DNA from 4 places in the Pantoea sp. Lu_F5_004 genome. Region 4 is predicted to be linked to each of the others. Evidence: predicted binding sites of a transcription regulator. Region 4 holds the regulator's gene; each other region holds the start of a gene.
The links. Region 4 encodes PurR, which represses purine synthesis genes. Its sites were predicted from a motif close to CANGCAAACGTTTGCNTG; they were not measured.
Positions count from the first base shown of each region.

Region 1: purL (phosphoribosylformylglycinamidine synthase) is a predicted target of PurR. The motif match lies at 974-991, and genes of this name have one in related genera.
Region 2: cvpA (colicin V production protein) is a predicted target of PurR. The motif match lies at 1,017-1,034, and genes of this name have one in related genera.
Region 3: ACR8BN_RS17570 (nucleoside-specific channel-forming protein Tsx) is a predicted target of PurR. The motif match lies at 1,343-1,360, and genes of this name have one in related genera.

Region 1 covers NZ_CP194946.1:1,054,766-1,056,967, forward strand. The annotation lists gene mltF (membrane-bound lytic murein transglycosylase MltF) at 1-810, opposite strand, end outside; gene purL (phosphoribosylformylglycinamidine synthase) at 1,078-2,202, shown strand, end outside.
Region 2 covers NZ_CP194946.1:1,264,133-1,266,334, reverse strand. The annotation lists gene purF (amidophosphoribosyltransferase) at 1-430, opposite strand, end outside; gene cvpA (colicin V production protein) at 468-953, opposite strand; gene dedD (cell division protein DedD) at 1,219-2,007, opposite strand; gene folC (bifunctional tetrahydrofolate synthase/dihydrofolate synthase) at 1,997-2,202, opposite strand, start outside.
Region 3 covers NZ_CP194946.1:3,783,785-3,785,986, reverse strand. The annotation lists gene yjdN (VOC family metalloprotein YjdN) at 1-145, shown strand, start outside; gene ACR8BN_RS17570 (nucleoside-specific channel-forming protein Tsx) at 242-1,108, opposite strand; gene ACR8BN_RS17565 (sensor histidine kinase) at 1,388-2,202, opposite strand, start outside.
Region 4 covers NZ_CP194946.1:2,290,962-2,293,163, reverse strand. The annotation lists gene punR (DNA-binding transcriptional activator PunR) at 1-347, shown strand, start outside; gene purR (HTH-type transcriptional repressor PurR) at 344-1,369, opposite strand; gene ACR8BN_RS10620 (YnhF family membrane protein) at 1,651-1,740, shown strand; gene ACR8BN_RS10615 (C40 family peptidase) at 1,788-2,202, opposite strand, start outside.

The DNA.
Region 1 (2,202 bases), 1.2 Mb from region 4:
GGTGCCGACGTGGCCGAGATATTTCTCCTCCAGCCGCGCCATCGCCCCTTCTTCACCCATACCGTTAAAGAAGTCGAGCATCGCGGCATTCAGGCTGTCGTCATCGCTGTGCCTCACATACCAGGTGACCGGCTCTTCATCAGTGACATCAAACGCCACCGCCAGCTGCGGATAGATGCGCTGCAACAGAGCGATGGTCACGGAGTCACCAATCGTATAGTCGAGCTTGCCGTCTGCCACCGCTTCCAGCAGGGCTTTAGGACTTTGATCGGTGGAGATCGCCCAGTCCAGATCGGGGTACTGGTTTGACCGCGCGCTCTTCAGCGTTGACAGATACGCCGATCCTGATGCAACAGTCAGCCGCCCCTTTAAGTCACCGAGGTTTTTAGGGCGCGGCTTATCCACGCGATAGACCAGCTGCTGCGAAACGTTGTAGTAGCCTGGCCCGGTCTGATAGCGGGTCAGGCGTTCGCTGTTGTAGTTCAGACCCGCGGCCAGCAAATCGGCTTTGCCATCATCTAAATCGTCAAACAGATCGCTCAGGTTGGGACGTACTGTCACCTTGAGTTTGACGCCCAGATAATCGGCGAAGCGTTTTGCCAGCTCATAATCCATACCGGCCGGAGATTGGTTCACTGTGTAGTAAGTCAACGGGGAATTGATGGTACTGACACGCAGTACTCCCCGTGATTTAATCTGTGAAATCTGGTCCTGCCCACCCCCATACCAGGGAATGGATGGCCATAGCGCTAACGCTAACAGCACGGCAACCAGACCGATAAACAGATAATTAAATTTTAGGCGTTTCAAATAGTTATCTCTCGCTGGCTCTAAGGCCTCTGTCTTTTAAAGGCAGTATTTGTCTTCTTTGAACTCCCAGAGCGAGGGGCATTTTGCGCAACAAAATCACGCTGAGCAACTTTTATAGCAGCTTTTGCGCAAAATTCAGGCAAATCCGGGTCGCCAAAAATTGTGCGCAAACGGTTTCGTCGCGAGGTCGCTTTCTCTATAATACGCCCCGTTTTCCCTGTTGCGCCCAATGAAGCGTCGCCCGGCGCCCTGACGAGAGATTTATTAATGGAAATTCTGCGTGGTTCGCCCGCCCTGTCGGCATTTCGTGTAAACAAACTGCTGACCCGCTTTCAGGACGCTCATCTGCCGGTGAGTGATATTTACGCTGAGTACATCCATTTTGCTGATGTCAGCACGCCCTTAAGCGCTGACGAACAGAGCCGTCTGCAGCGCCTGCTGAAATATGGTCCCTCTCTCGCTGAACATGCCCCACAGGGTCGTCTGCTGCTGGTGACGCCTCGTCCCGGCACCATTTCGCCCTGGTCATCCAAAGCCACTGACATTGCCCACAACTGCGGCCTGCCGCAGGTACGTCGTCTGGAGCGCGGCCTGGCCTTTTATGTACAGGCCCCGCAACTGACGGAAGCGCAGTGGCAAACGCTGGGCACACTGCTGCACGATCGGATGATGGAAACGGTCTTCGGCGATCTGGCGCAGGCTGAACAGCTGTTCGCGCATCACACGCCACAGCCGGTGAAAAGTGTCGATCTGCTGGGTGAGGGCCGTCAGGCGCTGGTTCAGGCGAATATCTCCCTGGGTCTGGCGCTGGCCGACGATGAAATCGACTACCTGGTGGCGGCGTTTACCGCACTGGGCCGCAATCCCAACGACATTGAACTCTATATGTTTGCGCAGGCGAACTCTGAGCACTGTCGTCACAAGATCTTCAACGCCGACTGGATTATCGACGGCGAGAAACAGCCAAAGTCGCTGTTTAAGATGATCAAAAACACCATGGAGCAGACGCCGGACTACGTGCTCTCTGCTTACAAAGATAACGCCGCCGTGATGGAAGGCTCAGAGGTTGGCCGCTTCTTTGCTGACGCCGGAGAGAGCGAATACCGCTGGCATCAGGAAGCCGCACACATCCTGATGAAGGTGGAAACCCATAACCACCCAACGGCCATCTCGCCGTGGCCTGGTGCTGCGACCGGTTCCGGTGGTGAAATCCGTGATGAAGGCGCAACCGGAAGGGGTTCTAAGCCAAAAGCGGGCCTTGTCGGTTTCTCCGTATCGAACCTGCGTATCCCAGGCTTTGAACAGCCGTGGGAAGAGGACTTCGGCAAACCGGACCGCATCGTCAGTGCGCTGGAAATTATGACCGATGGCCCGCTGGGCGGCGCTGCATTT
Region 2 (2,202 bases), 1.0 Mb from region 4:
GAAAACGATCTAACTCCTGCGCAAAAATGTTCAGCAGGATTTCAGAATCTGAGGTGGTATTAACGTGACGGCGGCCCTTTTCAAACAGGTGCTTACGCAGCACGTGGGCGTTGGTCAGGTTACCGTTGTGCGCCAGGGTGATGCCATACGGGGAGTTTACATAGAATGGCTGCGCTTCAGAGGCACTGGAGCTTCCCGCGGTTGGATAACGCGCGTGACCGATCCCCATATTGCCCTGCAGACGCTGCATGTGGCGTGCTTCGAAAACGTCGCTGACCAGGCCGTTTGCCTTTCGCAGGCGAAAACATTTCAGCGCATCGATAGTACAAATGCCTGCGGCATCCTGCCCGCGGTGCTGGAGCACCGTTAACGCGTCATAGATCGACTGGTTGACCGGCATGAAACCGGTGATACCGACAATACCGCACATGTTGTCATTTCCTCATTAAGCCGCACTCCCGGTCACATCACCGGGGTAAAAAACTCGACGTGCTTTTCAGGTAATCAAAAAACCACCTGATTATATAACTGAACTCGGGAATGAGTTGAGACTGTTGCCAGTCCGGACTTTTGGAAAACCCAGTGAATGTATCGAGGAAGAACAGCAAAGCGGCTACGATCAGCACACCGCGCAATGCCCCGAAACAGACGCCCAACACCCGGTCGGTTCCCGACAGGCCGGTTTTTTCCACCAGCGTGCCGATAACGTAGTTCACAATGGCCCCCACAATCAGGGTCGCCACAAACAGCACACCGATGGCGATACCGTTACGAACCAGTTCGTCGTCAAAACCTGTAAACCAGACTGCAAGGTAGGCGTAGTAATGACTGGCGACAAAAAATGCGCATCCCCAGGTAACAAGAGATAAGGCTTCCCGGACAAACCCACGGACCAGGCTGACCAGAGCCGAAAAACCAACTACCGCAATAATGACGTAATCAATCCAGATCATGAACTCTTCCAGCGCCAGTGCAATTGCACCCCTGCATCCAGTTCGGGGCGCATTCTAACAGAAAAAGAAAACGTTTGCGTAGCGGTTTTCTTTTTCTGCATCCATAAAAAAGGCGATGAAAAAAAACGCTATCGCCCGGGTGATTCTCAGCCGGACAGGCCGTTGAAAATCGTCACTTTTTTTCGCGGCAGCGCGCATTTAACGCGCTGCCTGAGGGGTAAAAGACGCTGCCTGTTACTGCTATCGGCAGCGCCAATCGCCCGTTTTAGCGTGCGCTGTATGGCTTCACGACACCGCCCAGTCCGGAGATGCTTTTCAGCTCGCCAACCGCACTCTGCATTTTGGCTTTCGACGCATCCGGCCCAACGTAAATGCGGGTGATCTGACCCTGTACCGGCGTTGAAGGAACGGTAAAGGCGCGATAGCCCGATAGCCGCAACTGCGCGACAATCTCATTCACTTTGCTGGCGTTTTTCAGCGCACCTAACTGCACCACATAAGCCTGCCCTGCCGGCGCTGTCGTCTCTGCTGATTTTGGCGCCTCTTCCTGCTTCGGCTGTTCGACCACTTTAGGCTGTTCAACCGGTTTAGGTTTAGGCTGCTCCACGGCTTTTGGCTTCTGCTGTTCGACTGGCTTCTGCTTAGGCTGTTCTGTTACTTTCGGTTTCTGCTGCTCAACGACCTTCGGCTTCGTCACCGTCTGTGCGGGCACAGACTGATGGACCGGCGGCGGCGAGACCACTACCGGATCGCTCTCGTCTTCCGGTTGAGTCCGACCCTGCTCTGCCGTAGCGTTGGTTTTACCGTTGCCATTGCCATTGCTGCTGCTGACCGCATTGCCCGCACCTTCCGGCGGCTGTGCCGGCAGCGACTGAGTTACCGGCGGCACCATTTCGCTGTCCTGCTGATCGTCAGGTTTCGGCACCAGCGGAATGGCGGCGAACTCCTCTTTGTAATGCTTTTTCTGACCATCCAGCAGCCCTGGCAGCACAATCACGCCAACGGCGACCAGAATAACGGTGCCGACTAAACGGTTCTGAAACTTACTTGCCACGTCCTTTCTCCGTTTCAATCGATTCCATGACCTGTGCAACGGTGTGGAATGAACCACATACCAGCACAATGTCCTGCGGCGCTGCCCGCTGGCGTGCCTGCTGCCAGGCGAGCTCAACCGAATTAAAAGCCTCGCCCTGCGGCAGGTTGTTCAGCAGTTGCTCAGCACTGGCGCCGCGCGGACCCTCAAGGGGCG
Region 3 (2,202 bases), 1.5 Mb from region 4:
GGGTAAAGCCTGGTTTGAGAAACTGTCGGCAGGCGGCAAGGTGACAACTGAGTGGCAGGAGACGTTCTGGTCGAACGGATTCGCGATGTTCATCGATAAGTTCAACATTCCGTGGCGCATCAATGTCGAGAAGCCGCAGGAATAATCGGGCCAGCCGGCGTCGCAATTTGCGGCGCCGTATTAATTAATGGCAACTGCCCGGATTAATGCGCGGCGGCGCTATTCAGGCCGCCGCATGTAATCAGAAGTTATAACCCGCCACCAGGTAGTAACCCCAGCCAGTCGATTTCACTTCAAACGGCCCATTGCCGAAATTCTGTTCCTGTCCATCCGCCCACTGTCCGCCGTTGTGGAAGTAACGCGCCACCGCAGAGAAGTGCCAGTGATCGTAACCCAGTGACAGAATATGGCTGGAGGCGATGGAGTTGCTGGTGCGTGCTGAACCGCCTTTATCGCGGAGATCGGAACCCCAGTCGAAGTTGGTGAAGCCCACATAGCCCAGATTACCGCCCCACAGCGTGGTGATTGGCACGAAGTATTTCACCTTGAAGCGATAGCCATCCCAGCTGTTTTCATTCGCCGCACCGTAGTTTTCCCACTGATATTTGGCGTAGACGTTCAGCGACAGGCCGACATCGCTGTGCGTATCGATATCGGTGCCCAGACCCATATACCAGGTGTTCTGGCGGCTATCGCTGTTGCGGCCCATGTCGTAGATGTAGTTGTTAGCGAAATACCACTCTTTGAACGGACCAAAGGCCAGGCTGGTGCCGGTCAGTTTGTCGATAGAGAAGCGCGGCTCAATCTCCATAAACATCGGTGAACCGTGATCAAAAATGCCGTTGGCGTTGCTGTTGCCTGCGCCGAAGAAGTTGGTCAGGTCGAGGTAGCCATAAAAATCGAACCAGTCCTTCTTCGCAAACGCTTCATATTCCAGATAAACGTCGTTGTTAAACTGCGGTCCGAAACGGGTGTGGTAGCTGCCTACCACGTTAACGCTCTGATGCCACCAGTCGGAGACATACTGCGGATCGCTTGCAGCGGCCTGCGCAGCACCACTCAATGAACATGCCAGCACGGCACCTGCTATCAACGTTTTAAATTTCATTATTATCAGCCACATGCTTTTGACCGCCGCACAGCAGACGCAGTCAGAGAGAAATCGGTCCCTTGATGGGAATGAGGGTTTCACAGCAAATAACAGCCAGTTCTTCAGCCCGCGTAGCGTGCCTGTAACAGATCGATAGAAAATAGATTTTGCTCACGTTTGTCAAAAAGTGTTGCATTACAATTCAGCTAAAATGTGATGCACTTCACAATAATGACCAGAATCGAACGGAACCAGGCAACCGTTTACGTTGTCTGGTTCGTGATCAAACGGGCGGGATCAGGGAAGGGTGACGCGAACCTGCAAACCACAAATGGCACCCTGTGGCGTAAGGCAATTGGAAAGGGCGACGTGAATCTGATGCTTCTGTGCGACGTTGCGCACAATGGATAATCCCAGCCCGCTGCCCTGGGCTTTAACGTCAGGCGAACGGGTAAAACGGTCAAAGGCGCGTTCGATAAAGGATTCCGGCATGCCTGGCCCGTTATCGACAATATCGACCACTGTTTTACCTGCGACCCGATGCAGCAGCACATCGACCAGGCTGCCCTCCGGCGTGTGCAACATGGCGTTACCAATCAGATTGTCGAACAGGCTGCGCAGCTCGGAACGGCTGGCCTGCAGACGATACTGCGTGGAGCCATTAAAGCCGATATCGATGCCGCGTTTATCTGCCACTACCATCAGCTGCTCAATGCTCTCTTTCAGCAGATCGTCCAGTTCGATATGCTCGACGCTGGCGACCACGCTCTGGTCATCCTGACGCGAGACATTGAGTAACTGCGTGACCAGATGACGGGTGCGTGTGACGCCCGCTTCCAGCTGGCTGAACTGCCGGCTCGCTTCGCCCGGCTGGATATGCTGACGCAGATTTTCCAGCTGCAAGGTCACCGCTGTTACCGGCGTGCGTAGCTCATGCGCCGCATCTTCCAGGAACTGACGCTGCGACGACCAGGCCTCACGCAGCTTACTCAGCAGCGAGTTGTAGGCGGCCACCAGCGGCAGGATCTCATCCGGCAAGCCTTCGGGTGAGACATTGTGCGGATGATGCGTCTCCTGCGCGGCAATCTGACGCGAAGCGACCTGCAGATCCC
Region 4 (2,202 bases):
ACACGCTGCGTAGCTGGCCGTCCCTGGTGCTGGAAGATACTTCACGCGCACTGCCGCGTCGTATGACATGGACGCTGGATAACCAGCGCAGGCTGGTGGTGCCGGAGTGGCAAACCGGGCTGGAGTGCGTGCAGGCGGGATTGTGTGTGGCGATGGTGCCGGGCCATCTGGCCAGGCCACTGCTCGACAGTGGCGAGCTGGTTGAACTGACGCTGCCGGTGGCGTTTCCGGACAGCCCATGCTGCGTCAGCTGGGCAGAGGATCGCGCATCACCGGCGACAGGCTGGTTGCTCAGCTATCTGGGTGATGCGCAAACGCTTAATCAGGAGTGGTTAAGCGAGCATTAACGGCGATAGTCGCGGAATGGGCCATCGGCCACGGAACGGCGCTCAATCAGCGTCGGATGGACCTCAATCGTTTGTGACACTTCGCGCTTACTGGTAATGCGGTCCAGCAGCATTTCCAGCGCTTTCTCACCCAGCTGGGCTTTAGGCTGATGCACCGTGGTCAGGGCCGGTGCAAAATAACGGGCGTTGCGCACATTGTCATAGCCGATCACCGAAATATCCTGGGGGACGCGCAAACCCATCTCGTCGGCGGCGCAAATCGCGCCCATCGCCATGATGTCACCGCCACAGAAAACCGCCGTCGGACGCTGCTTCTGCGACAGGATCTGCTGCATCGCCTGATAGCCTGACTCCGGCTCAAAGTCACCCTGCACAATCCACTCGGCGCGTGGCTGAATACCCGCTTCTTCCATCGCCTTCAGGAAACCAGCATGACGTCCGCCACCGGTGTTACGCTCCATCTGACCGGGGATAGCACCAATATCCCGGTGTCCGCGTTCAATCAGATAGCGTCCCGCCAGATAGCCGCCCTGGAAAGCATTATCCAGTACCGTGTCGGTGAAGTCGGCGCGCGACTCGCCCCAGTCCATTACCACCATCGGGATATTGCGATTCTCTTCCAGCATCTGCAGCAGATCGTCCGGATATTCAGAGCACATCACCAGCAGCCCATCGACGCGTTTCTGCGCCATCATGCTGAGATAGGCGCGCTGTTTTTGCAGATCGTTATGCGCATTACCCAGAATCAGCGTATAGCCTTTGTCAAAACAGTGATTTTCAACCGCTTCGATAATTTCAGCGAAATAGGGCGCTTCGCTGGAGGTGGCAAGCAGGCCCAGTGTCTTGGTGTGGTTCACTTTCAGGCTGCGCGCCACGGCGCTCGGCGAGTAGTGCAGTTCTTTAATCGCCTGCCAGACCGCGTTGCGCGTCTCTTCAGCCACAAAGCGGGTTTTATTGATGACGTGCGAAACGGTGGTCGTTGAGACGCCAGCGCGTTTCGCCACATCTTTAATTGTTGCCATGAAAATCGGACTCCAGTGCTTATCTAACTCTATGATAAGCGTAGTGTTAAACGTTTGCGTCTGCTCAGGGTTTTTTCCGCAAAAATGCAGCTTTCCTGGCCAGTAAACAGGCCGCTGGCGTAATAAAAACGCCTGAAAACGTGCGCAAACGGAATCAGGGTTGCGCGCGTTGCGCAACAAAGGCGGGATTCTAACAAGGCTGAACGGATAAAACGAGATTTTTACCGGGCCCTGTGGGAAAATGCGATACCCCTGCTAATTGTGTGACTAAGGAGGAAGCAATGAGTACCGATCTTAAACTGGCTTTAATGACCACCGCGGGCTGTCTGCTGATGATTGTGGCCTTTAGTTTTACCGCTATTCTGCACTAATAAAAAAAGCCGGGATTATCCCGGCTCTCTTCTGGTTGTTCCGCTGCTCAGCGTATGGTTTTCGGCGTCATCACCCGACGGGCACCAATATAGTGGCGCTGCCAGTAATCTTCTCCTAACGCGCTGATCTGAATATCTTTGCCGGTGCGTGGCGACTGGATAAACTTGCCATCACCCAGGTAAACGCCGACATGGTCCGCAGTACCGCGTCCATTGATACGGAAGAAGACCAGATCGCCTTTCTCCAGCGACTCACGCTTGATCGGCGCGGCGTCACGCAGGTGGTACATCTCGTTAGCGGTACGTGGGATTTTAAACTTCACCAGATCTTTATAGGCGTACCAGACCAGGCCGCTGCAATCGAAACCGGTATGGGGAGAGGTACCGCCCCACTGATAGGGTTTACCCAACTGACCCATCAGCTTGGTCATCGCGGTTTCGCGGGCCTTCTGATAGCGCTGA